4 regions of the Agrobacterium sp. NPDC089420 genome follow, and region 3 is predicted to be linked to each of the others. Evidence: riboswitches for the same ligand, from Rfam matches in the RefSeq annotation. Region 3 holds a riboswitch; each other region holds the start of a gene.

Region 1 (7,365 bases), on a different contig from region 3:
CGTTATTACGAGCAGATGGGCCTCATCCGCGAGGCGGACCGTTCGGACGGCAACCAGCGCCGTTATGAAAAATCCGATCTCGAAAGGCTGGCCTTCATCCGTCACGCACGTGATCTCGGGCTGAACATCGAGGCCATCCGCGAGCTGATCGCGCTTAGCCAGCACCGGCAGATGCCGTGCGAGGGGGCGGATCGAATCGCTGCCGAACATCTGGCCGATGTGCGCGAAAAAATCGCCAAGCTGCGCAAACTGGAACACGAGCTGGAACGCATCGTCGCCCATTGCGACGGCCATTCCATCGAGGATTGCTATGTCATCCGCGCGCTTTCCGACCACGGCATGTGCGGCGGGGATCACTAAGGCCCAGCCGGAACGGGGCTGACATCCCACTGTCATCCGCGCCCTGTATGCGCGCTCTCCTGCTTGAAGAAGGGATTGCCGGATGGCCGAAATATTTCCCGGGGCCAGCCCGTTCGACACTGTTTTCCTCGAGGTTTCCGAAGGCCACAGGCTGCATGTGACGATTGCCGGCAATCCGGCGGGACGGCCGGCGATCCTGCTGCATGGCGGCCCCGGCTCCGGGCTTTCGGCGACGGCCAGACGCTATTTCGATCCCGCCCGCTATCGCATCATCCAGTTCGACCAGCGCGGCTGCGGCAAAAGCACCCCGAACGCCGCCGAGAGCCTGGCGCACAACACCACACATCACCTGATCGACGATATGGAGACCATCCGCTGCGCGCTTGCGGTGGATGACTGGCTGGTTTACGGCAGCTCCTGGGGCGCGACGCTCGCGCTGGCCTATGCCCAGCGCTACCCAAAAAGGGTGCGTGCGATGGTGCTGGCCGGCGTCACCACCACGCGGCAAAAGGAGATCGACTGGCTTTACAAGGGGCTGGCGATGTTTCTGCCGCAACAGTGGCAGCGTTTCATCGCCGCTATCCCGGATCACCTGGCGACAGACGATCCCGTCGGCGCATATCTCCAGCTTTTGAACGATCCTGACCCCGGCATCCGCCGGATGGCGGCGCTTGAATGGCATTTGTGGGAGGCGGGTTCGATCAGCGCGGAGGCCAGCCCCGCCTTTCCAGAGAAATGGCGCGACGGCGATTACATCCTGACCCGCGCCCGCCTCTGCGCCCATTATTTCCACCACGCGGCATGGCTGGAGGACGGCGTGCTTCTGCGCAATGCCGGCCGGCTTGCCGGCATTGCCGGCGTGCTCATCCAGGGCATGCGCGACCTGCAGGGACCACCCGTCACCGCTTACGAGCTTGCCGCCGCATGGCCGGGAAGCGAGCTGATCGCCATTGACGGAGCCGGGCATTCCACAGGGGACACGGGAATGGAAGCCGCGATTGTTGCCGCCATCGCACGATTTGCCGATTGAAGCCGCTTGACAGATCACGGATTCGGGCGCATTGCATTCGCCATGATCAACGAACGCGCACCCATCTCCTGCTCGTACTTTTGGGCCTACCTCTAAGGGCGGCTCGACAGATCATATTGTCAACAAGCCGCCGTCAGGCGGCTTTGTTGTTTTCAAACGTCCTGACGGCACCGATAAGACCAAAGGACCGAAAAAATGACCGAAGATAGCTCCCTTACACTGGAAAGACCTCCCGTCGTCATCATTCGCGGCGCGCGCAAGACGGATTTGCCCGAGCTCAACGAGATGATCACGCTGCTTGCCTCCTACCACGGCGATGCGGCAGCGATCACCCCGGCCAAGCTTGAGCGCGACCTGTTCGGCCCCCTGCCCTGGGTGCATGGTCTTGTCGCCGAAGCCGATGGCGCGCTGATCGGCTACGCGCTGCTTCTGCCGCTCTACAGGGCACAGGAAGGCCGGCGCGGGCTTGAACTGCACCATCTCTTCGTGCGCGACGGCCATCGCGGCCACGGCACGGGCCAGCATCTGGTGTCACGCGCCCGCGATATCGCCAAGCGGCTGGGTTGCGACTATCTTTCCGTCAGCGCCACGACCGGCAATGTGGCGGCGCATCGTTTCTACGAAAACATGGATTTCGCGCCGCGTCCGGTCACAGGCATGCGCTACATGCAGTCGATTGCCTGACCGAAACCGACGGAGACGGCCATGACACGGATCGCCATTGCGCTGGCGCAGGATTTTGCGGACTGGGAACCGGCGCTGCTTGCGGCGGCGGCACGCAGCTATCTCGGCGTCGAGATCGTTCATGCCACCCCGGACGGGCGGCCGGTAACCTCGATGGGCGGGCTGAATGTGACGCCCGACGCCTCCTATGACGCGCTCGATCCCGTTGATTTCGATGCGCTCGTCATTCCCGGCGGTCTCAGCTGGGAAAAGGGCACGGCCGCCGATCTTGGCGGGCTGGTCAAGCGGTTTCGCGAAAAGGACCGGCTGGTTGCCGGCATCTGCGCGGCGGCAAGCGCGCTGGCGGGCACCGGTATCCTGAACCATGTAGCCCATACCGGCAATTCGCTCGCCTCACACAAGGCCTATCCGGCCTATCGTGGCGACGGCCTTTATCGCGACCAGCCGAAGGCGGTCAGCGACGGCGGCGTCATCACGGCCGCCGGCAGTGCGCCGGTCAGCTTTGCGGTAGAAATTCTGAAAAACCTCGGCCTCTTTGGTCCGGAAGCCGAGTCGGAACTTCAGGTTTTTGCGGCGGAGCATCGGTGAGGCGGACCGGCCTTTGCCGTCTTTAATATGCTCTCTCCGTCATTCCGGCCTTGAGCCGGAATCCAGCCGACGCGCGTCTGCGCGGCGAAAAGAGTCTTTTCAGCCCAAGGACTTGGGCTGACTGGATCCCGGCTCAAGGCCGGGATGACGGAGGTGAGAACAGCGATGACTACCGCCGATCAAGCACCCGGCACACACGCGCCGCAAACTCCGGCTCCTCGCCGGCAATCGCACGGCGAATATCGCGGCTGTTCAAATGCAGGCTGCGGCCGGCGGGCAAATTCGAACGTTTGATCTTGCCGAGCGCCGCAGCGATAAAAGCAGCCTCGTGTTCATGAAAACAGGCGAGGGCCGCCTCGCGACCCGGTGTTGCCCCAAGAACAGCCTTGAAGGCAAGGCGGTGCACGGCGCAGAAAGCGCCGTGACCGGGAACGGCAAAACGCAGCGCATCGAGTTCCTCACTCCATTGCGCTGCGTCCTGCATGGTTTCAAGCCTGCTGGAAGCGCTTCAGGAAAAACGCGCTCAACGTACCGATCAGCGCCCAGAAAACGAAGCTGGTGATGGTGGCGGCAACGATGAACTGTCGCTCCAGCGGCAGCGGCGCCAGCGCATGTTCGCCTTCCGGCGGCAATGGCGCGCCCACCACATGCGGCGCGACGATCAACACCAGAGCCAGAATGATGGCCCAGGGTTCGCGGCGAAACGCGATCAGCGCAATGCCGCCCGCGGTTGCGGCGACCGTCGAGAGCCACCAGATCTGCCGCGCCTCAAGGGCTGCAGCCGGGCTGCCCGGCAATTCCGGCGGCAGGCCGATCATCGGCGCCAGCATGACGGCGGCGAAACCGGCGACACCCCACAGAAGACCCTCGCGCCAGCCGGCATCGGCGCCGCGCAGCGAGATGAGGCCGGTCAGCACCAGCGCATAGCCGATGGCGGTCAGCACATTGGCGGCAACGGTATAGGCGGTGCGCTCGAAGCCATCGGCCGGAGCCCAGGCCTCGTCATTATGCTCATGGGCAGGAGCCGCAGCACCGGGCGCCGTCGCATCGTGACTGTGGGCCGCTTCGCCGCCGGCGCTTTCATAGGTTTCCGCCTGAAGGATGAGCGGCGTGGTGCCGAAAGCCTGCATGGCCGAGACGGCGAAACCGCCGACGATGCCGACGAGAACGGCGGTAAAGACGATATTGCGAAAAAACGACATGCCGCGCCCCTCAATGGCAGGGGAAGGCATTGGCATGACGCGTGTCATGCGCGGCATTGTGAACGGCTTCCACATGCGAAAAGCCGACAAAACCGACGACGAACAGGCCCAGCACGATCGCCGTCAACGATTGCGCGACGCTGGCTGTTTTTGCGGAAACGGCGGCATTGGCCGTATTCTGCTGGATTGACATGGTGACCCCTCTCCCGGCGCGACCCCGCGCCATAAGATGCGGCCGAATGGCCGGAGCCACGAGACCACATGCGATACACTTCACCACGGGGATACGAGACTGACACAGGGGCATCGAACCGACGGCCCTGACATTCCGCTCTTCCGGACACCCCGCCGGCATGGACATTTCCGTGATGGCAGGTCTCCTGGCTTGCGGGTCAAAACCTGAAACGCCTTCCCGGTATCGCCCTCGTCTTATTGGAAACCTCGGTTTCCGACGGGATGGCTTGCCAGTGGCATTTCGTTTCAGGCTCTCCGCTCACAGTTGCGGGGGCAGCCACGAATGAGGATTCTCCCTATCGTGTTCCCTTTTCACCTTCCGGAACGTCCGGAAGGAACCATCACAAGGTTGTTATCCGCCGGGCGCGAACGGGAGTCAATGGCACGGTTGGTTTGATCTGCTGGCGGGGGCCGTTGGGCCGCCGTGCTCTCGTCCGTCATCCTCGGGCCTGTCCCGAGGGTTCAATCACGTATCTTACAGTCGATCGGTTGCAGATGCTCGGGACAGGCCAGAGCATGACGTGGAGCGCGTGGCGAGTGCAACTCAGCCATGCCCTTTTATCGCGACGGTATCGCCTTCAGATAGGCAGCAATCGCATTGCGGTCTTCCGCCGTCAGATGCGCCATGTTCTGCTGCACCTTGACCATGGAGCCGCCGACGCTGTCGAATTCCGGGGTGAAGCCGGTTTCCAGATAGCCGGCAATATCGGCCGTCGTCCAGGCGCCGATGCTGTCGGAGCCGGGCGTGATGTCGGGAATACGGCCCTCGCCTTCCGGGTTGGGGCCGCCGGCCAGCCACTTGTCGTTCAGGAAACCGCCAAGCGCATCACGCGGCGTGTGGCACTCGCCGCAATGGCCCGGCCCTTCCACCAGATATTGGCCGCGCAGCAATTCGGCATTGGCGTTGGCAAGTTCAACGCGGGCCGGCGCCGCCGTGTCGAAATAGAGGAATTTCCAGCCGCCCAGCGCCATGCGCAGGTTGAACGGGAACGGCAGGTCGTGATCCGGCGCGTCGTTCTGGCTGGCCGGCAGGGTTTTCAGATAACCGAAGAGGTCGTTGACATCCTTCTGCGTCATGCGCGCATAAGAAGCGTAGGGGAAGGACGGATAAAGATGTTCGCCGTTCTTTCCCACCCCGCGCGTCATGGCATCGCCGAATTCCGCCAGCGTCCAGCCGCCGATACCGTGCTGCGGATCGGAGGAAATATTGGGCACATGGAAGGTGCCGAAGGGGCTTTTGAGCGCCTGTCCGCCGGCGAGCGTCAACAGCGCATCGCCGGTGGCATCCGGCGCGGCATGACAGCTTGCGCAGCCGCCCGCCCAGAACAGCGTTTCGCCATTGGCCAGATCCGGCTCGCCGAGGCTCACCCAATGGCTGGGGGCCTGGCGCTCGGGCGCCGTGACCCAGGTGAAAATTCCGTAGCCCGCAATGGCCGCGACCACGGCCCCGCCCAGAAGCTTCGTCCAAATGGAGGACATACTCCTCTCCCCATTCTCACCCGACCTGACCAGGTGTCTTTCGAAAAGAAAAACGCCGCCGGGAAGCGGCGTTTTGACATTCGCGATTTATTTCTTCAGACGATAGGTCTGGTGGCAGGTACCGCAATCGGCGCCAAGCGTCTGCATGGCGGTGGTGACGCCCGCCTGGTCGGTGGGGAGATTGGCAAGAACCGTGTCGGCATCGGCGCCGAGCTTGGCCGCCTTGGCCTTGAAGTCGTCGAAATTTTCCCAGATGGCGGGAGCGGCGGCGCTGCCGGTCTCGGTGCCGGCGGGGAACTGGTCGGGGAAAGCCTTGGCATTGGTGCTGATGGTCGTCACGGCGGCTTTCACGGCTTCGGCATCGAAGGGCTTCTGGCCCTTGGAGATGGCGGCAAGCGCCCCCATGGAGCCGCCGATCTGCTTCATCATGCCTTCACGCTTTTCGACTTCGCCGGCAGCATAGACCGCTCCGGCGCAAAGACAGCCGAAAAGCATGGCCGCCGCGATGGTTTTCAGTTTCATAAACTCTCTCCTTGATTCCGGCCGGGGCCGGAGGCTTGATGGAACAGCGCGAGGATGCCCTGTCCGCAAGGCGAAAAGAAGTCACATTGCGGTGAATTTTATCGTGAAAACAGAAGTCTAGGACAGGGCCTCCCAAAGTGTCAGCAGGGCTGCGGCAACCAGCATGAAACCGGCGGCGCGGCCGATGAAGATGGTGGCGCCGGGCGAAGACACCAGCCATTGCCGACTTTTATCCGCCGTCAGCGCCAGCGCGCCATAGACGGCAAACTGCGTCGCCGCCACCATCACGCCCATGACCAGCCCCTGCATCCAGATCGGGCCATAGGCCGGTTTGAGGAATTGCGGATAGACGGCCATCATGAACAGATAGGCCTTCGGGTTGGAGAGGCAGGTCAGCACCGCCCGCCAGAACGCCGTTCTCACCGAAGCGCCCGCCTGCGCCTCGCCGCCATTAACGACGATGGCGCTGCGCATCAGGCCGATGCCGATCCAGACCATATAGGCAGCCCCGGCAATCAGAAGCGGCAGGAACAGCGACGGCATCCAGGCGGCGAGCATGCCGACGCCGGCCGCGCCATAAAGCGAATGCACGATGCCGCCGGCGCTCATGCCGCTTGCAGCCGAGAGGCCGGTTTTCCTGCCGCCCGTCAGCGCGCTTGCCAGCACGAACAACATGTCCATGCCGGGCAGGATGATGATGCCGAACAGGACGAGAAAGAAAAGCCAGAGATTTTCGGCGTAACTCATGTCAGTATCTCCCCAGACGATCCATGACACATTCGGGAAAACCCCTGTTTCTCAATGTGTTTTTCCGTTTATAAGAAAACCCAACTGACAGCGTTATGTCAGTTGCCTGGCGGGGCCACAGGGAAAGGCGGCAATGCGCAAGGCATCGAGACTGTTCGAGATCATCCAGATCCTGCGGCTGGCGCGCCGGCCCGTTACCGCCCAGACGATTGCCGAAACGCTGGAGGTGACGGCACGTTCGGTCTATCGCGACATAGCCGCGCTTCAGACCATGCGCGTGCCCATCGAAGGCGAGCGCGGCGTCGGTTATATCCTGCGTCCCGGCTTCAGCCTGCCGCCGCTGATGTTTTCCATCGAGGAAACGGAGGCGATCGTGCTCGCACTCGCCATGGTCGACCGCATCGGCGATACCGAATTGCGGCGGGCGGCAAAAAAGGCCGGCGACAAGATCGTCGCCTCCCTGCCCGAACCGCTGTCGAAGACGCTCTGCGCCAATGCCCTGCACGCCTGGGGCATCAT
Region 2 (7,365 bases), on a different contig from region 3:
ATCACTGGCAGCGAATCCCCCAGCAGGCGGAGTTAACGGCAAGTGCCGATCGCTGTCAACGAACGTGCGGTGGCGATGATGCCGCCCTGCGCTTTTTTCAGAGTCTGCCATTGCGGAAGGGCTTTCGCCGCCAGACCAGCAGCGCCATGACGTAAAGGGCAAAAAGCACGAACCATGTGACCGGAAGCACCATAAAAAGCGCCGCATAAGCACAGTTTCCCTCAAAGCAGGCGCCGAGAAGCCCGGAATCGGCAAGCGCCGCCGATACCAGAAAGGCACATATCCCGCTTCCAACCGCGCCGAGGACGAAAAGCAATATGTTGATGAGCAATCTCATGGTCCCGATCATAAGGACGATTGAGACAGCTTTGGGGACGAGGGCGGCGCGGCAACGCCTATAATCATCGTTCCGGCGGTTTTGCGCGGCTTCATTGCCGCCGGAAGACGGGCAGCTTGCCAGGCTGCCTGTCAGGCCGGCCGCCGCTGCGAGCCCCGCTCTGATGGGGCGGGGCCGCATTGGTATTGCTTTATTCGGTGATGGTATATTCGCCGAGTTCGCAGAGGTCCTGCGTATCCTCGAGGTCCTCCAGCGCATCGCCCTGGAATTCGAAGCGCATGTCATATTTGCAGACGCTGCGGCCATCGGCGATGGTGATCTCCATCGTTTCGCCCGGACCAAGCGCCTTCTTTCCGAATACGTCGTCTTCCCAGTCATCTACGCCGACCGGCGATGTGTAGAAGGCGTTGAGAACAGAACCTGTTCCGTTCTTCAGCGTGAAGACAAGGTCTTCCGCCTGCGCCGCGCCGGCAGCCGTCATCGCTGCGCCAAACAATGCCGTCGCTATCCATTTTGATGTCATGATGTCCCCCTTTGCCGAATGTTGCGGCAGGCAATGCATACAGCCAAACCGGTGGCGCGCAATGCAAATCGTCGCCCTTGGTTAAAACGTGAGGCTGTATTTATGGATTGTATTATAATGTTCTACATTTATTCAATAAATAATGGATTTATAATTATTAACTCATGATTTCATATGTGTATTTTTATGAATTTACGTTTGTATTTTTATTTTTGATATTATTTTATTGTGATATCGATGTATATTTTCTGTTGTTTTCTTCGTGTTTTCCGATATCTGATTTATTCAATATTTATTATTCCAAGATTTTTTCTAGAAATATTTTGGCCGTCCGACAGCCCGGCGGACCGCTTCCCGATAAAGGATATTGGATTTGATCAATCGTTTCTCCGCGTCTTATTGTTTCAGACTATCCGGTCTCGTGGTGTCGAGCATCCTGATCGGAGGTGTTGTGACGCAGGCGGGCCAGTCGCGAATCTGCAAGGACCCGACACCTGCCGGTAATCTCAACGACATGTTCGACGCGATCTATGCCTGCTGGGTGCCGCCGGAAGACACCGAGGGGCTGGTGGTGACGCTGCGCTTCATTCTGCACAAGGACGGGCAGATACGGGGCAAGGTGTTGGTGATTGCCGCCCGCCCTCAGGAGGAGAGCCCGAGACGGCAGGCTTTTATCGAGTCCGCCATCAATGCCGTAAAGCAGGCAGCACCCGTTCCTTTCACGGAGGAATTCGGAAGCCGCGTTGCCGGCCGGCCGCTGGAGCCGCGCTTCATCGGGACAAAAGGCGCATCGGAAACGAGGTTATAGACCCTGCGGAGAGCTGAGCCCCCGGCGCGGTTGCGCGATCCCGGCATTGGTGACGAGAGGTGGCGCCTGCCGGTGCGCAAGCGCTGCCGGCGACGGGCAATCGCATAAGTCGGCCGCCAGGGCGACGCCGTCGTCGTCCCGGCGGCAAAGCGCGGTCATTGTCATGAGGCCGAGAGTTCTTTTCGGACGATTTCCGCGCCTGCGCTCAAGGCCTGCAGCTTGCCTCTCGCTACCCGGCGAGACAGGGGGGCCATGCCGCAGTTGGTGCATGGGCAAAGCTTGTCGGCATCTACAAATTGAAGGGCTTTTCGCAGCGTGGCGGCCACTTCCTCCGGCGTTTCAATGGTATTGCTTGCGACATCGATGGCCCCAACCATCACTTTCTTGCCTCGAACAAGTTCGATGAGATCCATTGGAACGTGAGAGTTGTGGCATTCCAGCGAAATCATGCCAATGCTGGATTTCTGCAGCTTGGGGAAAGATTCCTCATATTGCCGCCACTCGGATCCCAACGTCTTTTTCCAGTCCGTGTTGGCCTTGATGCCGTAACCATAGCAAATATGCACGGCGGTTTCGCATTTGAGCCCTTCGATCGCCTTTTCCAGTGTGGCGACACCCCAGTCATTCACCTCGTCGAAGAAGACATTGAATGCGGGTTCGTCGAACTGGATGATATCGACACCGGCAGCCTCCAGTTCCCGGGCCTCCTGATTGAGAATTCCGGCGAATTCCCAGGCCAGCTTTTCGCGGCTCTTATAGTGGTCGTCATAGAGCGTATCGATCATGGTCATCGGACCCGGCAGAGCCCATTTGATGGGCTGCTTGGTCTGCTGACGCAGAAACCTGGCGTCTTCGACAAAAACCGATTTTGGGCGAGACACGGCGCCGACGACGGTCGGAACGCTGGCATCATAGCGATCCCGAATTCTCACCGTCTCGCGTTTTTCAAAATCGACCCCGTCGAGGTGCTCGATGAATGTCGTGACAAAATGCTGGCGCGTCTGCTCGCCATCGCTGACGATATCGATGCCTGCCTGTCGTTGATCGTCCAGCGATAGGCGCAGCGCATCCTGCTTGCCCTCGATCAATTCCTCATCCTGCAATTTCCAGGGGGACCAGAGTTTCTCGGGCTGCGCAAGCCAGGAGGGCTTCGGCAAGCTGCCGGCGGTTGAGGTAGGCAACAGTCTTTTCATGAAAGGCGACCTTATGCTTTCGGTTCGTCAAAGAAGGGAGGGGGAAGACCACTGTTCGAGAATGGTCCTGTAGGGTTTGATGAAGTGCTCCTCAGCGAACCTTCCCTGTTCAACGGCCAGCCGGCTACGTTCTTCGCGGTCATAGACGACGCGAGTGAGGGAGTAATCCGAGTGCTTCAGATTTGGCTGATAACAAGCGCCCGCTGCCGAATTGGCATTGTAGATCTCCGGCCGGTAGATCTTTTGAAACGTCTCCATCGTGCTGATGGTGCTGATGAGTTCGAGATTGGTGTAATCACCGGGAAGATCGCCGAGAAAATAGAAGGCCAAAGGTGCTACGCTGTCCGCAGGCATGAAATAGCGAACCCGTAGTCCCATTTTCTGGAAATAACGATCGGTAGAAGACAATTCATTCTGCTGGTACTCAACGCCCAATACCGGATGCCGATTGGCAGTTCGACGGTATGTCTTGCTGCTTGAGGCGCTCAGGCAAATGACGGGCGGCTTGGCAAAATGCTTTCTGTAAGCATCCGAGCTCAGGAAGCTCTTAAACAGGTTCCCGTGCAGGTCGCCGAAATTGACCGGAATACTGAATTCCGGTCGGTTCTCGTTGTGCGCCGGCAGCACGACACTGAAGTCGTAATCGCGGACATAGGAGGAAAAATTATTCCCCGCGATACCCTCGATGCGTTCATTTCTCTCGCGATCAACGATATTCGTCCTCAATATTTCAATCAACGGGAAAGCGTCATCATTGCCGCCCGCACCCATCCTCATCTCGACCGAAATGATGTCGAGTTCGACGGAATAGCGATCCGCTTCGGGATTATCCCAATGCGCCAGGGCGTTGAAACGATTGTCGATCATTCTCAAGGCGTTGCGGAGGTTCTCCCGGCGGTTTTCCCCTCTCGCCAGATTGGCGAAATTCGTCGTGATCCGCGTATTGTCCGCGGGACGGTAATCTTCATTGAAGGGAATTATCCTGATATCAAAATTAAAGTCGCTATTCATCACGATCCGAACCTAACTATCCCAGACTGATCCCGAATTGAGGGTTCAGGGTAACTCGGACATTGGTTTCCATTACCTCAGCCGGGAGCCTTTGTGCTTTCAACGCCAAGAGCGATGGGCGCTTTATGCCTGACGCGTCGATCGAGTAACAATGGTATTATCTCACGCAAGCATGAGCCTCGTTCATGGTTGGGCGCGAATGTCGAAACCAAGCGGTATTGAAGTGACGGCCTGCCGGCAGACCGTCGCGACGATGCCCGGCGCCGGGCTGAAACATTGTCGGCTTTCAATTTCCTCACAATCGCATCCGTCGCATTCCCGTCATGGATGTCTTGACCATGTCGACGACATGCGACATTGGTTTGTCATCGTGGTTCTGCGGGCGAAAGTCCGGAGCTAAGAGGGAATTCGGTAGGGTTTCGTTTGAAGCCTGAAGCCGAAGCTGCCCCCGCAACTGTAAGCGGCGAGCGAAAGTCCATTCATGTCACTGAGGCGTGCCTCGGGAAGGCGGACGGAAGCAACGACCCGCAAGCCAGGAGACCTGCCGCGATAGATAACGTCCACGGGCGGGGTGTCCCGGAGTGCCGCTTTTGCGATTGGCGCTCGTGTGCCGTCGTCTCTGCGTCATGCCGCTGCCCGGCCGCAACCTGATGGCAGTTCCGATGACACGTAGAGATGCGACCGACCGTTATGAATCCACAACCCGGCTCATTGATATCGTCTTTCCCGGTGATACCAATCATCACGGAACCCTGTTCGGAGGAACGGGCCTCGCCCTCATGGACCGCGTCGCCTTCATTGCGGCGACCCGGTTCGGGCGGACGCCCTTCGTGACAGCCTCCTGCGAACGTATCGATTTCCGGCAGCCGGCACGCGTCGGCCATATCATCGAATTCACGGCGAGGCCCGTCAAGGCCGGACGCCGTTCCCTGACGGTCGAGGTCGACATGGTGGCGGAAACCATTATCGGTCACCAGCGACATATCTGTACGCGCGGCATCTTCCATATGGTCGCGATACCGCAGGGTGAGGGCGCCGCGCACTATGCCTTGCCCGAACTCGTTCCCGAGGAAGCGCCGGAACGGAATGATGCCGTTGCCATGGTCGAGATCGTCTTTCCGGATCAGGCAAACGGCGCCGGCCGGATGTTCGGGGGCGAAGCGATCGCCTATATGACCAAAGCCGCCTTCGTTGCAGCTTCGCGCTACGCCGGCAGGCTGGTGGTGCTGGCCTCATCCGAGCGCATCGATTTCGCAAGGTCTATCGGGATCGGCGAAATTGTCGAGGCGAGGGCACGTGTCAGTCGCGTGGGCCGCAGTTCCCTGTCGATCGAGACAAAACTCTGGTCCGAACACCTTCTGACGGGCGAGAGGCACATTACCGCCACCGGGCACTTCACAATGGTTGCGGTCGATAAAGACCACCGGCCGGCCCCTATCCGCGACAACGCACCGGCAGAGGTCGTTTCCCCTGGCGAAGGAGGGGCATGACCGTGCTGGACAGGCAACATCTATCGATCCTGCGTGAAGTCGACCGCCTGGGCAGCCTGACGGCTGCGGCGGAGCGGCTGAATGTCTCCCAGTCCGCCCTCAGCCACACGATCCGCAAGCTGGAAGAACGCTATGGCGTGGCAATGTGGGAAAAGGACGGGCGCAACCTTCGTCTCACCGAGGCGGGCCGCTATATCCTGACGCTGGCGCAGCGTGTTCTGCCCCAGATCGAAAGGGCTGAGGATATCCTCTCGGATTATCGCCATGGCCAGCGCGGCTCGCTGAAGATCGGCATGGAGTGCCATCCTTGCCACCAGTGGCTGATGGGAGTGACGAAGCCCTATCTCGTGCAATGGCCGGATGTGGGCCTGGAACTGACGACGTCATTCGCCTTTGGCGGGGCGGCGGCATTGGCGGGATATGAGATCGACATCCTGATCACGCCCGATCCGATCGAGACGCCCGGCATCCACTATCTGCCGGTGTTCGATTACGAACTGGTGCTTGCCGTTCCGGTCGATCATCCGCTGACGCTGAAACGCCATGCCGAACCGGCGGACCTGCTGGAGGAGACGCTGTTCACCTATCCGGTGCCGCCGGAGAGGCTGGATGTGTTCACGCAGTTCCTGGTGCCCGCCAACTGCAGACCGCGCTACCACCGGAATGTCGAGACGACGGAAATGATGCTCCAGCTCGTGGCGGCGGGCCGCGGCGTCAGCGCCATTCCGGACTGGCTGGTGCGCCGGGAGGCGGCGGTGCTTGGTGTCCGGCCTGTCCGCATCGGTGGGAGCGGAATCCAGAAAAGCATCCATCTGGGCTTGAGAGACGGCGACGACTCTGTTGACTTTATCGCCGGATTTTTGACGACGTCACGCCAGATATCGGCCTGATGCGGCGGCAGAAGCTGCCGACGGCGGCAGAATGCTTCAAAAAGGCCGGCCCCTGCCGTCAGCTATCTGCCGATATTCCCCTGTAGAGCCAGTTCCAGGTCCTGTCGAAATACAGATCGACGGACTGCCTTGTATCAAATTCGGCGCTGCCCATCATTGCTGACGAGGTAGGCAATGCAACGAGACAGTGGATGAGATGGTTGGCGATCAGGCTCGCATCCCCGGTTGCCGTCATGCCCGCCTCCTGCGCTGTCTTCACGGCATCCACGAGCCGGCCCATGATCGGATCGGGCTGCGGCGGGATCGCTCCTTTTTTTTCGAACACGACCGCTTCGCTGAAGGTGATGCGCTTCAGCGCAATGAGGTCCGGCTCCATGTTGATATGCAGCAGTTCCCGCAGCAGCGTCCGCAGGCGTTCCAGCGCGTCGCCCTCCGCCATCGGCAAATTTCCCAGCCGTGCCACCGCCCGGCCGTGAGCGTGCTCCACCACGGCCTCGAACAGCGCGACTTTCGAGGGAAAACGGCGATACACCGTATCCTTGCCCGCGCCACACTGCGAAGCGACCTGCTCCATGGACGTGCCGGCAAAACCGCGCGTCGCAAAGAGCGTGGTCGCAGCGTCGATTATCCTTTCCGCTGCGGCGTTCTGTTCCGCCTTCAGGGGACGACCTACCCGCGCTGTTGCGTTCGTTCTTTCCGACACCAGATTCCTCCGCATTTGCCCGTGCCCGGCCTGTTTGAAGACGCCAAACAGGATTGCCAACATAAAAGTTGACCAAAGCCTTCATATTAACTGGACAGGACGGTCCCGTTTGATTTATTCACTCTAGCAGATTTCCCAAGCTTCGACCATGGGGGCGAATTCGTGAAGCAAGGTCTTTCCTTTAAAAACATACTGACGGCCACAACCTTTCTGGCGGCGACCCATGCCCTGGCTCAGGAGCAGGGCACGCAATTGGAAACAATCGTCGTGCAGGGCAATGCCGGCGCGACTGGAACATCTGCGACGATCGCCGCCAAGTCCACGCGGTCGGCAACCAAGACCGGGGCGCCTTTGGCGGAAACACCGCAATCCGTTACGGTCATAACGCGCAAGCAGATCGACGACCAGAA
Region 3 (7,365 bases):
GGCCGGAAATGCGAAAAGCGACGTCGACTCGCGGCCGTCCGAGGCTCGCCGGCGGCAGAACCTCGATGCCGGTAACACGTCCCGTCGCCGGATCGTGGATTGGCCGCGCGCCCATCAGATGCAGCGCCTGCGCCACGTCTTCGCCGCCATTGCGGAGGCTGGCGCTGCCCCAGAGATCGAACACCAGATGTTTCGGCCATTCGCCATGGGTTTGCAGATGATGGCGAAGCACCTCTTCTCCCGCCATCCGGCCGAGCTCGAAAGCCGTCGGCGTCGGCATGGTGCGCGGATCGGCGGCATAAAGATTACGGCCGGTGGGCAACACATCCAGCCTTCCGCGCGCCGGCGCGCCAGAAGGGCCGGGCGCGACATGCCGTCCATCGAGCGCGGCAAGCAGCGCGGCTTTCTCCGCCCTCGCACTTTCAAGCCTCAGCGGATCGGCTTCCCCTTCCGGATAACGGCCGAAAATATGCTGGCCATCCTTGATGGCGAAATCCTTCAGATCGCAGAGAAAGGCATCGATACGCGAAAGCGCCGCATCGGCGTCGTCCTTCATCCCCACACCCGCCTCAGCCGCAAGGCCGATTTCCCGCGCTTTTTCAACGATCAGTTTCGCCAGCCGGTCGCGCCGCCGCCGATCAAGCCCATCAGCCTGCGCATATTCATCGACCAGCTGTTCCAGCGCCAATTGCTCCGGCGAAAGCCCGGCATTCACCAGCACCGGCGGCACATGGCCGATTGTGACCGCGGCGATGCGCCGTTTGGCCACCGCCGCCTCGCCGGGATTGGAGACGATGAACGGATAGATCACCGGCAGCGAGCCGGTGACGATTTCCGGAAAACAATCGCGAGAAAGCGCCACCGTCTTGCCCGGCAACCATTCCAGCGTGCCATGCGCACCGACATGCACGATGGCATGCGCCTGCGCGACCTTCTGCATCCAAGCGCCGAAGGCGACGAGAGCGTGGCGCGGCGGCAGGGCAGGATCGTGGTAATCTACCCGGCGATCTTCATTGCTTCCCCGATCCGGCGCGAGCGCCACGACGATCTGGCCAAAACGGGCGGCACGAAAATGGAATGCGCCACCGGCGAGCGCTTCGTCACTTTCCGGCGCTCCCCATGTCGCATACAAGCCAGCCGCAGCGGCATCCGGCAAAGCTGCGAGAAAATCATGATAGCCGGAAAGATCAATCACCGCATTCTGCTGCTCGACACGATTGAGCAGCGCTCGCGCCGTTTGCGGAATATCCTCTACCACATAGCCGGCATCGGCAAGATCGCGCAGCATTTCAAGCACGCTTTGCGGTACATCGAGACCAACGGCATAACCGGTGCGCCCCGGCGCCGCCCCGGGATAGTCCGGCATCAGAATGACGATCCGCCGATCCTGTTTCGAAGCCTGTTTCAGGCGCAGGAATGCCGCGATACGGTTTGCCACCTGTTCGACACGGTCCGCCTCCGGCACATTCAGGAGGCTGGCGCCGCCATCCAGCCGTGGCTGTTTGAACGAAATCGCACCGGCGAGAAGCCGGCCGTCCAACTCGGGCAAGACGACATGCATCGCAAGATCGGACGGATTGAGCCCGCGTGCATTGTCCGCCCAGCCGTCGCGCCGGGTGGTTGCCATCACCACCTGAAAAACGGGAACGCCGACGCGGTCGAACAGAGTCTTGCCGCCATCATCGATCTGGCTGGCAAAGGCCGTCGCGGCGATGATGGCACCGGGCTGAAGATCGGGAAGCACGGTTTCGAGGAAACGGATGGCTTCCCCATCCTTCAGACCGCTGACAAAAATCGGCAACGGCGCAAAACCGCGCGCAGATAGTGCGTGAAACAGCGCATCGACAGGCGCGGCATCCGCCGCCAGAAGCATGGACCGATAAAAGAGAATGGGCAGAACGGGTGCGCCTGCAAGAAAACCGGCACAAGCCTCGTCCCGCGCCACGACACCCAGATCCGGTCGATAAAAGCCTGCTTTCGACAGAGGTTCGGCCTCTGTATCAGGCCATTTTCCGCCGCCTGCCAAAACAGCCAGGCCGGCGGCAAGACGCCCCATGTTTTCCTGTCCGCCCTCCCGGAATAAGGAGAGGATGGAGGTCAGCGTCGACGTGTCCACGGTGGAGGCCGTTTCGAGCTTTTCATCTCTTTCGCTGCATTCACCCGGCAAGAGCACAAGCTTGATACCGCGCCGCCGCGCCAGAATGGCGAGCTGATCGACGCCGTAACGCCAGCGCTCCGCCCCACCGAGAATCCGGATAACAATAACCCGCGCGTGCGCCGCCGTCTTTTCGATCCACAGATCGACCGACATGGGATGCCGAAGCTCGGAAAGGTTGGCGGCGGACAAAGACGGGAGGGTATTTCCCTCCCGCCGCCACGCCCGCTCAAGCCCGGCAAGATCGCTTGCCGAAAAAGACAGCATCACCACATCCGATCGGGGCTGGTTGAGATCAACCGGCTCGATCAGATCGTCCAGAGACGAGGATGTGGTGGCCAGGATATGCATGGGTCAGGCAGCCAGCATCTGTTCGATTTTTTCACGATTGATGCCTTTTTCACCGATGATGACGAGACGACTGCGGCGCTCCTCGCCCGCCGCCCAGGGACGGTCGTAATAATGGTTGACGCGGCTGCCGACCGCCTGCACCTGTAGGCGCATGGGCTTGGCGGAGACCTCGATGAAACCCTTGATGCGCAGCACATTTTCGGCAGCCGCCGTCTCGGCGATACGAAGCGCCAGCGCTTCCGGATCGGTGACGGCCGGCAGGTCGATGACGAAGCTGTCGAAATCGTCGTGTTCATGGTCGAACGCGCCATCATGGTGGGTACGGCGGTTTTCGATATCCTCTTCCACCGCAAGGCCAAGGCCGATCAGCACCGCGGGATCGATGGCGCCATTCGACGCGACGACGATCTTCGCAGCCCTCGGCAAATGATCGAGCACATGCGCCTTCGCCCTGTCGAGGCCGGCATCATCCAGAAGGTCGCCCTTGGTCAGCACGATAAGATCTGCGCAGGCCACCTGGTCTTCGAAAACCTCTTCAACCGGATCGTCATGATCGAGCGCCTCGTCATTGACCCGTTGGGCGGCCAGCGCTTCCATGTCGTGGGCAACCTGCCCCTCTGCAAGGGTGGCGCCATCCACCACGGCGACCACCGCGTCCACCGTCACACGGCTCTTGATCGCCGGCCACTGGAAGGCCTGCACCAGCGGCTTCGGCAGGGCAAGGCCGGATGTCTCGATGAGGATATGCTCCACCTTCGGCCGGCGGCTGAGGATTTGTTCGATGGCGGGCTGGAAATCATCCGCCACCGTGCAGCAGATGCAGCCATTGGCCAGTTCGACGATGTTTTCTTCCGGGCAGCTCTCGATGCCGCAGCCTTTGAGAATTTCCCCATCGATGCCGATATCACCGAATTCGTTGACGATGATGGCGAGCCGCTTGCCGTCCAGCTTTTCGAGAAGTCCGCGCAGCAACGTGGTTTTTCCCGCCCCCAGAAAGCCGGTAACAATCGTGCAGGGAACGCGGTCCAGAAGGGTGCTCATAATTTCTCCTCGGTAAAATCGAATGGGGGAACGCGCGCCACCATGCCGCGCTTCAGTGGTTCGGGGCGGCCGCGCCAGGGCATCAGGCCATCGGGGGCAGCAGCCAGCAGCCGTGCGCCGGTCAACAAATCTTCCGCGTCACCGGGGTTCAGCCCGCCGAAAACATAGGACCAGCCATTGGCACTGCGCAGCACGGCGCTGAGGCCGCGCTTGCAATTGGCAAGGCAATTGACGGAACGGACGACGACGCGTGCTTCTTCCGCTTTTGCGATCACGGCATCGGCGAGACGGGAACCGGGGCGCGGTTCGGCATTGGGATCGGCTTCATCACGACAGCTTCTGCAAACGAAGACGGTCACGCCGGACGCCGTTTCGTCCCGCGCGTTTCCGCCTGCACATGAAGATGCCGCTGAAATATCCAAACCGTATCGTTTCCCGCGCCTTGCAAAAAAATCTCGGGGGTGCGGATATCGAAAACGGCATGCGGACAGGCGCAAACCGGATGTTCGATCTGACCGACTGACCGGAGCACCCCGCCCGGCAGACGTTTTCCTGAAACGGCAGGTCTCCTGGCTCGCGGCTCTACACCCTGACACCGCCTTCCCGAACCATCGCGCAGGTCCAGTGGCTTTACGGTGCGGGCTTACCGCTCACAGTTGCGGGGGCAGCCACGGAGTGACCCGGTAATCGGGTTGGAACCGTGTTCCCTCTTAGCTTTTCCCGTTGCCGGGAAAAGACCGTCAGTGACTTACCCTTAGGCTGAACGGGCGTAAGGGTCAATGCCGCGCCCTGTCCCCCCGCGCATTGCCGGGTGCGGCAAATTGGGTATAGTCGCCGCTCCGAATGGCGGCGCCGTACGGCCCCGCGCCGCTGGATGAGAAGGAACATGCGATGACACGCGACATCAGCGACAACGAAGCCGAACGCCACCGGCAGAAAATGGTCAACCGCAAGTCGGTGCAGGATGCCGAAGTTGCGGCAAAAACCATCGAGAAAGGCCTGCTGATGATCAATACCGGCCCCGGCAAGGGCAAGTCCACCGCCGCTTTCGGCCTTGCGCTGCGCATGCTCGGCACCGGGCGGCGGGTGGGGATCGTGCAATTCATCAAGGGCGCATGGTCGACGGGCGAACAGCAGGCGCTGACTTTGTTCGGCAACAAGGTCGTCTGGCGCACCATGGGCGAGGGTTTCACCTGGGACACGCAGGATCTGAAACGCGATGTCGCCGCAGCCGCTAAGGCCTGGGAAGAAGCAAGGACCCTGATGGCCGACGAGACCATTGGCCTTCTGATCCTCGATGAGTTGAACATTGCACTGCGTTACGATTACCTGCCGCTGGAGGAGGTCGTCGAAACGCTCGTCCGCCGCAGGCCCGATCTGCATGTCATCATCACTGGCCGCAATGCCAAACAACCCCTCATCGACGTCGCCGACATGGTGACGGAGATGACGCTGGTGAAACACCACTTCAAGGCGGGCGTGAAGGCTCAAGCCGGGATAGAATTCTGACATGACCGCACGGGTGCTGATGTTTCAGGGAACCGGCTCGGATGTCGGCAAATCGCTGATGGTCGCGGGGCTTGCCCGGGCCTTCACGCGGCGCGGCTTCTCCGTCATGCCGTTCAAACCGCAGAACATGTCGAACAATGCGGCGGTGACCGCCGATGGCGGCGAGATAGGCCGGGCGCAGGCGTTGCAGGCGCGGGCGGCAGGCGTAACGCTTTCTGTGCACATGAACCCGGTTCTCTTGAAACCCCAGAGCGAGACCGGCGCGCAGGTGGTGGTGCAGGGCAAGATCCTCGGCAACGCCAAAGCCGCCGAGTATCAACACATGAAGGCCGGGCTGATGCCGCGTGTCCTCGAAAGCTTCAAGCACCTGAAACAACAAGCCGACCTTGTCCTGGTGGAAGGAGCGGGAAGCGCCTCGGAAATCAATCTGCGCGCCAACGACATCGCCAATATGGGTTTTGCCCGCGCCGCCGATGCCCCCGTCATCCTGATCGGCGATATCGACCGCGGCGGCGTCATCGCCAGCCTCGTCGGCACCAAGGCGGTGCTCGACGCCGATGACGCAGCGATGATCGAAGGTTTTATCGTCAACCGATTTCGCGGCGATCCGGCGCTGTTTGCGGACGGGATGCGGATAATTGCGGAAAAGACCGATTGGGCATCCATCGGGCTTCTGCCGCATTTTTCCGATGCCGCCAAACTGCCGGCGGAAGATGCGCTGGGGCTTTCCGGTCCGGCCCAGCAGAAGCCCGGCGCAAAAATCCGCATCGCCGTGCCGATCCTGCCGCATATTTCCAATTTCGACGATCTCGATCCATTGGACATGGAACCGGATGTGGAGCTGATCCGCATAAGGCCGGGTCAAACCATTCCCGCCGATTGCCGGCTGGTCCTGCTTTGCGGCTCGAAATCGACCATCGCTGATCTTGCCGTGCTGAAGGAGGGGGGGCTGGACATCGATATCAAGGCCCATGCCCGGCGCGGCGGCTACGTTCTCGGCCTCTGCGGCGGATACCAGATGCTTGGAACAGCCGTTGCCGATCCCGACGGCATCGAAGGGCCGCCGTCTACCGTTGACGGGCTCGGCCTGCTGGATGTCGAAACGGTTTTGACCGGTGACAAGCGGCTCGTTTCCGTGCGGGGCCGGAGTTTCGACGGTGTTGATTTATCCGGCTATGAAATGCATGTCGGTGAAACCACCTGCACCACAGGCAACCTGCCATTTTCGACGATTGACGGACATGCAGACGGCGCCGTTTCTCCAGACGGCCGCATCTTCGGAACCTATATTCACGGTCTTTTCGCGGATGACCGCCAGCGCGGCGCATGGCTGCAGCGTCTCGGCGGGCAGGGCACGGACCTGAACTACGATCAGCAGGTGGAGGCCGTCCTCGACCGTCTTGCGGCGCATATGGAAGAGCACCTCGATCTCGACAGGCTGCTTTCTATAGCGCGATAAGGATTGCAAGAAGTCCGAACAGGCCAATCATCAGGAGGTCGGCGGTCCGCGCCAGGCGAAGCGCGGTGCGAATATCGCCGGCAACCAATGTTGCCCTTCCACCTTCGCCCATGAAACGCGCCTCGATCATCTGGCCGCCATAAGAACGCGGCCCGGCAAGCGCGAAACCGAGAGCGCCGGCCAATGCCGCCTCCGGCCAGCCGGCATTGGGAGAACGGTGGTGGCGCGCATCGCGGCGGATCGCGGCAATGGCCCGTTTGGGCGACGCACCCTTTACAAAAAACGCAGCGAGGACGAAAAGACCGCCACTGAGCCTCGAGGCCGGCAGATTGACCAGATCGTCCAGCCGCGCCGATGCCCAGCCGAAGGCCTCATGGCGCGGCGAACGATGGCCGATCATGCTGTCGGCCGTATTGATCGCCTTGTAAGCCGCACCGCCTGGCAGACCCAGCATTCCCAACCAGAAGGCAGGGGCAACGATGCCATCGGAGAAGTTCTCGGCCAGGCTTTCGATCGCCGCCCGGCAGATTGCCGCTTCGTCCAGTTTTTGCGGATCGCGCCCGACGATCATCGAAACCGCCCTGCGTCCGCCTTCTAACCCTTCGCGTTCCAAAGCCATGGCGACGGCCTCCACATGCTGCTCCAGACTTTTCTGCGCCGGAAGCGAAGCGCCAAGGACCGCCACCGGCAACAGGCCGAAGGGCAAGAGAAGCAGAATCGATTGCGCAGACCACGCGAAAATCACGGTCAACCCGACGAAAACAGAAAGCGCCGCCACGCCCGCTACCTTGCGCTTTGAAAATGACGCACTCTCCCGGTTCCATTTTTTGTCCATGAGCGCGATAAGCGA
Region 4 (7,365 bases), on a different contig from region 3:
TGCATAATTGAGTGAGGCGTCGCTGCGCAGCATAGAATTGAGGAAAAACGCCGGGTCTCCGTTCGGGGCGGTATGCTGCGCCCAGAGCGCGATGTCGAACTCGCCGGCCGCAGCCACGTCCTGAATATTTTCCACGACCTTGGTATCGAGTTCGACGCCAATTCTGGCAAGCTGCGCCTTGACCACCGGCAGCATGGTCACGAGGTCCGGGCGCTGCGGATAGGTAATGGCGAGAAGGCGTAGCGGTGTGCCATCCTTCTCACGCTTCCCGGCCCCGTTTTTCGCCCAGCCGGCTTCGTCGAGAAGCGCGTCGGCTTTCGCAAGATCGGTCTGCCGCTGCTCCTTGCCGGCAAAGGGGAAATAGGCGGCATAAGCGCCTGTGGCCGGTTCGCCGCCATTGATGGCGGCCGCCAGTTCCTTGCGGTCGAAGCCGAGATCGAGCGCCTGGCGCACCCGCACGTCGCTGGTCACTGGCCTTCTCGTGTTCAGAAAGGCGAGATATTGATAACCGACCGGGAACGATTTGATCGTCAGATCCGGATTGGCTTTAAGGCGGCTGACGACTTCGGACGGCAGACCGAAGGCAAGATCCAGTTCGCCGGCTTCCAGTGCCAGTGTCATGCTTTGCGCATCGCCGAATCTGCGAAAATCAACCGGAGAACGCGAATTCGCGCCGGCAAAATGGGTGTTCGGCGTGAGCGTCAGCGATGTGTCCGCCTTGAAATCCGCAATCTGATACGGCCCGGTGAACAGGGCTTTCCCATCGGTTGCAGGCTTGTAGGCGATCAGCGGCCATTCCGCAAAAAGCGCCTGGAGAAAGGCCACCGGCTTTTCCGTCGTGATCATCAGCGTCAGGTCGTCGGCCGCCTTGAAATCCAGCTTTCCGCCCGTTGCGAGCGCCGCCTTGTTGGTCGCAAATGTATGATCGAAACCGGCGGCAAGGGCAGCCGCCGTCACAGGCGAACCATCGGAGAAGGCGCGGCCCGGTTTCAGTGTCACTTTCCAGTTGAGATCACCGGTGCGTTCCGCTTTTTCGGCAAGACCGGGCACAAGCCGCCCTTGCCGGTCGACGGTGAAGAGGTTTTCACCCACGCCATGGCTGACGAGCGCCCAGCCGTTCGATCCCTTCGCCGGGTCGAGACCGCTCGTGATATAGGTGGCGCCGACGCGCAATGGTTCGGTGGCGAGAGCGCTGGCGCCCACGCCCGTGATCAAGGCCGCAAGCCCGGCCGCGGCCAGACGTGAAAAGCTCTTTGCCGACATTCTATTTCCTCTCATTTTATTGGGGCAGATTGCGAAGCCGCTGTTTGCGGCCGGTCGGGTGATAGGCGAAATCTTCAACGACGCGGCCACCCAGCAGGTGTTCGGCAACGATACGGTCGACAGCCTCCTCCGTGACGCCGCCATAATAGGTGCCCTCGGGAAAGACCTGCAGGACAGGCGCAAGGTTGCAGGGGCCAAGACAGGTGGACTTGGCGGTCATGGTGCCCTCACCCGTGACCCGAAGCTTCTGCCGTTCCTGCTGGTTGCGCAGATGGCCCCAGATCGCATCCGCACCCGCCGAATTGCACGGACCACCCTGGCAGACAAGCACGCGACGCTTCTGTGCCGGCACCAGAGACCCCTCGCCGGCGGACCGGAGCGACGCCGGAAGATCAAGCGGCTGCGCCGTTTCGGCAAGATCTTGAAGCAGGCGCGCCATCAGGCTGCTCGATGTGGGGCTTGCCGTGACCGAAAGGGATGGCCATGGCCTGACATCGCCTGCCCGCCATCGTTTCAGTGTCTTCGTCATCCAGTTGTGAAAGCTCGGCTCCAGCGGCAGCATCAGCGAAATGATCAGGATATGGCCGACACCCTCATCGATCAGCGCAAACAGCGCTTCGCGGAGTGACGGCGTTCCCTGCTCCGTGAAGGCGATGCGAACGGTCTGCGCGCCGCAAAGCCCCTCGGCCTGCACCGCCAGACGCTGCATGTCCTGATGCGGCGCGGCGGCAAAGGCCGATTTGGCGACAAGCAGCACGGCGTCAGGCGCAGCTCTCCGGTATTGGGTTGGGTCGGTCCTGTCTGTCACATTGCCTCATTCACGAGGCGGCGTCGAAAATGACAGGGTCTCCGGCAAGAAACCGGACACAGCCATCATTCCCATGGCACCCCCCGACCACGGAATTACTTGATGTCAGGCAGGTCTCCTGGCTTGCGGGTCGAGGCCGTCTCACCTGTCTTCCCGGCATTGCTGCCAGTGACATCGTTGGCGATCGGCTCACCGCTTACAGTTGCGGGACAGCTCCGGATTTCAACCGGATTCCCTCTTAGCTTCCGCAGGGTGGCGGAAGAACCATGACGGAGCGACCCTACACTGCCGCCGGTTACTGTCAACCGCCTGCATGGGTAGTCTGAATTCTGCGCAACAGATCCTTGCAGATTTGTAACGTTATAAAGTAACGTTAAGCATGAGACATGGGAGGCCGTCAAGGCTCTCTTTCATGAAACTGGCCGCAAGACCGCTGGTAATCAGCTGTCGGATGTCTGTGGCTCACGTCTCCGAGCGACAGGCGCCGGGAACCTCGCCTTTTGCCATTGTCAGATAATCGACCACGGCGCGGGCATGCACGGGAAGTCCGGCGAAACTTCGCGCGCAGATCAGAAGATGCCGGCTTGCCCAGACATCGGAGATCGCGACGGTGCTGAAGGGCAATTCAGCCTGATATCTCAGGGCGTAAACCTCCGGCACGATGGCAAGCCCGACACCGCTGCTGACCATGGCGCAGATATCCTCGAAACTATCCAGACGGATGCGCAATTTGAACGGCCGGCCCTCGCGCGCCGCATGGATTGCCAGATGCCCCTGAAGCGCGCTTTCCGCCGGCAGCCCGACAAAAGGCTCGTCGAGAAGTTCCACGAAAGCGACGGTAGTCCGGTCCGCGAAAGGATGGCTGGCGGGTGTGATCAGAACCAGCCGGTCGATCTCGAAAGGACGCGTTTCCAGCGTTCCCGTATCGGTCGTATCCGCCGCAATGCCGAGGTCGGCTTGCCCGGCGGCCACCGCCGCAACCACATCCGGGCTCTGGCGCTCCTCGAGGTCTATGTCGATCGTCGGATGATCCACGAGATATTGACGAAGCGCGGCGGGTAGATGCGCCATTGCCGCGCGGCCGGAAAATATGCGGATCTGCCCCCGCAATCCGCGCGCATAAAGCTGCAGATCACCCCTCATCTGCTCCATCTGCCCGAGAACGATGCGGGCGTGGTGGGCCAGCGCCTCCCCTGCCGGTGTCGCCCGGACACCGCGGGCGCCACGATCGAGAAGCGATACGCCGCTCATCTCCTCCATGCCGCGGATACGGGCGCTCGCCGAAGGCAAGGCCATGCCGGAGCGATCTGCCCCCTGCGTAATGCTCTCCGCCTCGACCACGTGAAGGAACAGACGGAGGTCGGTCAAGTCGAAGCGCATTCGCCCCCTCCAATCCGGACCCTTCGGATTCTCCTAAGGGCTCCCTTGTATCTTCCGCATTGTGCGAAGTCACGGATCGCGATCATTGTCGCCACAGTTTTATTGACCCGGAACAACAATCCATGGATGCCTCAGAAGCCCTCCTCCGCGCCATCGCCTTCAGATTGATGTTGCTTGTCCTCGCTGTTTTTGCCGCAAGGGCGCTTCCCGACAACAGACCGGCCATTGACACAACCGTGACGGCGGCGGTCGCTTACGGATCCCTATCTTCGGACCGCGCCATCACGGCTGACGCGATCTTGCACGACTAGAAGCCGGGTGCGGCTGCGCAACGCGAAATCAAACCAGCTTCGCATCGTAAAGCCGCTCCATGAAACCGCGCGGCGCCACCGTTCGTGAAATTTCGGCCAGCGGAAATCCGCTTCCGGCCAATGGCAGAAAACCTTTCTCGAAGGCATAGTCGAGATAACGCATCATCAGCATCACGTCGCATTCGTGGCAGCTTATTCCGGTTCCGGCGAGTGCTTGGCGGGCATTGCTGGTGTCGTATCTGGCGCTGTCACGCACATAGTCGGCATTGCCCAGCATCGACAGAAGGTCGGTGAAGACCGAGCTGTAGGCCTTGCCTTCACGCAGCATCCGGCCCTGATTGAGCGCATCGAAATAATTGTCGCGCGACAGTTCCCGCACGACGTAGCCGCAATCGCGCACCTGTTCCACCAGCGTATTCCAGTCGATCGGCCTCGGATTGACGAGATTGAAGGTGCGGCGATTGTGGGCGCGCCAGTTCATGGCGAGGTGAAGGCTCGCCCGCGCCACATAATCGACCGGCGTAATGTCGAAATCCTCGTCCGATGCGAAGGTGAAGCCGGTTTCCACGATGGCGCGCACGGCTTCGTAATAGATTCCCTTCACCTTTGTCTGTGTCAGCGGATAACGACCGGTGCGGCTGTCGCCCCAGATATTGCCCGGCCGCACGATGATGAAATCCAGCCCCTTTTGCCCGGCGGCATGCATCAGCTTTTCCGACTCGAATTTGGAGCGTTCGTAGTCCATGTCGGGAAAACGCTGACCCACATCGAGCGCATCCTCAAGCAGCGTGAACTCTTCATGCAGCTTGTCGCCGATCACGCTGAAGCTCGATGTGTGCATCAGCGGAATGTTACCCTCTAGGCAAAACTCCGCCATATTGGCCGAACCGCCGACATTGACGGGCGCGATCTTGCCGTAGGAGGCGATGAGGTTCACATTGGCCGCGCAATGCAGCGCAAGATCGACCCTGGCGGCAAGATCATGCCACACCTGCCGTTGCAGGCCGAGCTGCGATCTGGACACGTCGCCGAGAACCGGCACGATGCGCGCGGCGGCTTCGCCCTTGAGACTGCGCTCCTCGTCGTAGCAGAACAGGACGCTCTCGATCTTGCCCATCGCCTCCGCCGTATCGGCGGCGCGTACGAGGCAATGAACCGTGGCCTTCGTCGTGCTCAGCACCTCCTGCAGCAGGCGCCCGCCCATGACGCCCGTCGCCCCGGTCAGCAGGATATTTTCCACGCCGTTATGATAAGTCATTGCCGATCTCCGTTCAAAGCGTTCCGACCCGCATGCCGCCATCCATCGGGATCACCGCGGCATTGAGATAATTGGTTTTGCAGGTGGCCAGGAAAGTGACGACTTCCGCCACGTCTTCCGGCGTGCCCCATCGCCCGACCGGCACGATCGAGCGCACGAGACGTTCATCGGCCACCGTGTCGTTAATGCCCTCCTGCTCGAAGGGTTTGGACATGTTGGTCTTGCAGATGCCCGGCGCGATTGCCGTGACGCTGATATTGAACTGTCCGAGTTCCTGCGCCCAGGATTCCGAGGCCTTGATGAGACCGGCCTTGGAGGCGGCGTAGGCCGCCCCGCCGCCGGCTCCCCAGATCCCCGCAATCGAGGCGATGTTGATGACACGCCCGTAACGCTGGCGCACCATCGGGCGCGTGAAGACGCCGGTGCAGTTGAAAGCGCCGGCAAGGTTGACGTCGATGACCTTGCGCGACTGCGTCTGGCTGCGGTCGTTGACGCAATAGGTACGGTCGAGAATGCCGGCATTGTTGACCAACACGGTCACCGGCAGTCCCATTGTTTCGGCAATCGTCTCCGCAGCCTGCTCGACGCTGGCATGGTCCGTCACATCCATCGGAAAGGTGCCGAGGCGTCCGGCATTGCCGGCCGCCCGCGCAAGGGCCTGAAGAGCCGCAGCGTCGATGTCCGTCGCCGCCACCGCATACCCCACCTCAAGCAATGCAAGGGTAATGGCGGCGCCGAAGCCGCCGGAAGCGCCCGTAACGACCGCGATTTGCTGGCTCACGCGACCTCCTCGTCCTTGAAGGCGATTTCCATGACCTTGCGGGCATTGACGAGCGCATCGGAGATGCGTTCCTCGAAGAAATGCACGTCGTCCTGGTTCATCAGCAGGTTGGAATAGATGCGCGACAGCGGCGAGAACTGGATGCCGTGGCGCTTGCTCACCTCGCGGATGATGATGTCGCAGAACTTCACCTTGTGCGAATAGCCCTCGGAACGATCCACCGGCTCTTCCTGCGAATGATAGACCAGCGCCGTCGGCATGCCCTGAATGACGAGCGGCATGCCGGCAGCCTTGGCCGCCCTGGTGAAGACGCCGGAAATCTGTTCGGTGTAACGGCGCATCCGGTCGTAGCAACCGGGGTCCTTTTCAACGATGTCGAAAGTCGCCTTGATGGCGGCAAGTCCGAGCGGATAACCGTTGAATGTGCCGGCATGAATGACCTTGCCGCGCGTATAGAGGTCCATGATGTCGCGCCGGCCGGCAATGGCGGAAATCGGCATCGATCCGCCGCCGAGCGCCTTGCCGAAGGTGGCAAGATGCGGGGTGACGCCGAGAATATCCTGCGCGCCGCCGAGACCGAGGCGCACGCCGGTGATGATCTCGTCGAAGATCAGCACGATATTGTGCTCCTCGCACAGTTCCTTGGTGCGCTCCAGATATCCTTCGACCGGGAAGATGCCGCCGCCATTGATGCAGATCGGTTCCATCAGCACGGCGGCGATCTCGTTGCCGTAGCGGCGGATGGTGGCTTCCAGCGCATGGATGTCGTTCCATGGCAGCATGAAGCTCTGGCTTTCCAGCACGCCTTCGGCCCGGCCGAGCGTATCGAGCATGTCGCCCTGGTATTTTTCCGGCACGGGGAAATCGAGATTGTCTTTCTTGCGGAAGCCCATGACGTTGTCCGCATTGCCATGATAATGGCCGTGGAAACGGATGAAGCGGTTCTTGCCGGTAAAACCGCGCGCCAGCCGCAGCGCATTCTGCACCGCCTCGGTGCCGCTCAGGCAAAAACGCACCATCTCGGCGCAGGGAATGTGCCGGATCATCAGTTCCGCCACCTCGACCTCCAGATCGCAGGTGTCGACGGACGTGACTTTTTCCATGTAGCGGATCAGCGCCTCATTATAGGCCTCGTTATGATGACCGACAAAAAGCGCGCCAAATTTGCAGAAGAGATCCAGGTGCTCGTTGCCGTCCAGATCCCAGACGCGGGAATTACGGCCCCTGTTGAAGGGCACCACGAAGGCGCGCTCGGCATCGCCAAAATTATAGTGGGTGCCGCCGGGCATCAGTTCCCAGAGCCGCTTGTAGAAATCGCGCGAGATCTTGAGCGTCAGTTTGCTGTCCGTATCGGTGATCATGACTGTGCCTTCTCCAGTTTGGCCGGCGTGGCTGCCGGATCGGTTGCGGTTGACAGGGATGGAATTTGCGGCGCCGGCTGACCGCCGGGATTTTCTGTCCATGGCCGGTAGCGGTAGAGTGCGTCCGGCACGGACATGCCCGCATGTTTCAGCGCTTCAAGCCGCACAAGATAGGCCGTGTTGCGCATCAGGAGTTCAGCGAT

What was found. A riboswitch is a leader RNA that binds a small molecule or an ion and turns the genes downstream of it on or off. The one in region 3 is predicted to bind cobalamin.
Region 1: linked by a shared signal. The riboswitch ahead of ACI2KA_RS08320 (CbtB domain-containing protein) and the one ahead of ACI2KA_RS11370 (DUF1636 family protein) in region 3 are both predicted to bind cobalamin.
Region 2: linked by a shared signal. The riboswitch ahead of ACI2KA_RS13305 (acyl-CoA thioesterase) and the one ahead of ACI2KA_RS11370 (DUF1636 family protein) in region 3 are both predicted to bind cobalamin.
Region 4: linked by a shared signal. The riboswitch ahead of ACI2KA_RS14035 ((2Fe-2S) ferredoxin domain-containing protein) and the one ahead of ACI2KA_RS11370 (DUF1636 family protein) in region 3 are both predicted to bind cobalamin.

Annotation. Positions count from the first base shown of each region.
Region 1 is NZ_JBJDMY010000004.1:317,444-324,808, reverse strand. Features, by position in the region: gene ACI2KA_RS08350 (helix-turn-helix domain-containing protein) at 1-360, shown strand, start outside; gene pip (prolyl aminopeptidase) at 443-1,390, shown strand; gene ACI2KA_RS08340 (GNAT family N-acetyltransferase) at 1,586-2,074, shown strand; gene ACI2KA_RS08335 (type 1 glutamine amidotransferase family protein) at 2,096-2,662, shown strand; gene ACI2KA_RS08330 (hypothetical protein) at 2,832-3,146, opposite strand; gene ACI2KA_RS08325 (CbtA family protein) at 3,151-3,864, opposite strand; gene ACI2KA_RS08320 (CbtB domain-containing protein) at 3,875-4,057, opposite strand; cobalamin riboswitch at 4,217-4,456, opposite strand; gene ACI2KA_RS08315 (c-type cytochrome) at 4,657-5,577, opposite strand; gene ACI2KA_RS08310 (c-type cytochrome) at 5,665-6,099, opposite strand; gene ACI2KA_RS08305 (LysE family translocator) at 6,217-6,846, opposite strand; gene ACI2KA_RS08300 (helix-turn-helix transcriptional regulator) at 6,980-7,365, shown strand, end outside.
Region 2 is NZ_JBJDMY010000007.1:131,407-138,771, forward strand. Features, by position in the region: gene ACI2KA_RS13280 (hypothetical protein) at 98-349, opposite strand; gene ACI2KA_RS13285 (hypothetical protein) at 528-860, opposite strand; gene ACI2KA_RS13290 (hypothetical protein) at 1,234-1,668, shown strand; gene ACI2KA_RS13295 (methionine synthase) at 1,830-2,861, opposite strand; gene ACI2KA_RS13300 (DUF1852 domain-containing protein) at 2,889-3,872, opposite strand; cobalamin riboswitch at 4,227-4,436, shown strand; gene ACI2KA_RS13305 (acyl-CoA thioesterase) at 4,535-5,362, shown strand; gene ACI2KA_RS13310 (LysR family transcriptional regulator) at 5,365-6,252, shown strand; gene ACI2KA_RS13315 (TetR/AcrR family transcriptional regulator) at 6,311-6,955, opposite strand; gene ACI2KA_RS13320 (TonB-dependent siderophore receptor) at 7,118-7,365, shown strand, end outside.
Region 3 is NZ_JBJDMY010000006.1:84,938-92,302, reverse strand. Features, by position in the region: gene cobN (cobaltochelatase subunit CobN) at 1-2,506, opposite strand, end outside; gene cobW (cobalamin biosynthesis protein CobW) at 2,510-3,547, opposite strand; gene ACI2KA_RS11370 (DUF1636 family protein) at 3,544-3,969, opposite strand; cobalamin riboswitch at 4,089-4,304, opposite strand; gene cobO (cob(I)yrinic acid a,c-diamide adenosyltransferase) at 4,439-5,056, shown strand; gene ACI2KA_RS11360 (cobyric acid synthase) at 5,058-6,515, shown strand; gene cbiB (adenosylcobinamide-phosphate synthase CbiB) at 6,502-7,365, opposite strand, start outside.
Region 4 is NZ_JBJDMY010000007.1:297,969-305,333, reverse strand. Features, by position in the region: gene ACI2KA_RS14040 (ABC transporter substrate-binding protein) at 1-1,263, opposite strand, end outside; gene ACI2KA_RS14035 ((2Fe-2S) ferredoxin domain-containing protein) at 1,280-2,071, opposite strand; cobalamin riboswitch at 2,163-2,355, opposite strand; gene ACI2KA_RS14030 (LysR family transcriptional regulator) at 2,534-3,451, opposite strand; gene ACI2KA_RS14025 (thioester reductase domain-containing protein) at 3,791-5,020, opposite strand; gene ACI2KA_RS14020 (SDR family NAD(P)-dependent oxidoreductase) at 5,034-5,801, opposite strand; gene ACI2KA_RS14015 (aspartate aminotransferase family protein) at 5,798-7,162, opposite strand; gene ACI2KA_RS14010 (PfaD family polyunsaturated fatty acid/polyketide biosynthesis protein) at 7,159-7,365, opposite strand, start outside.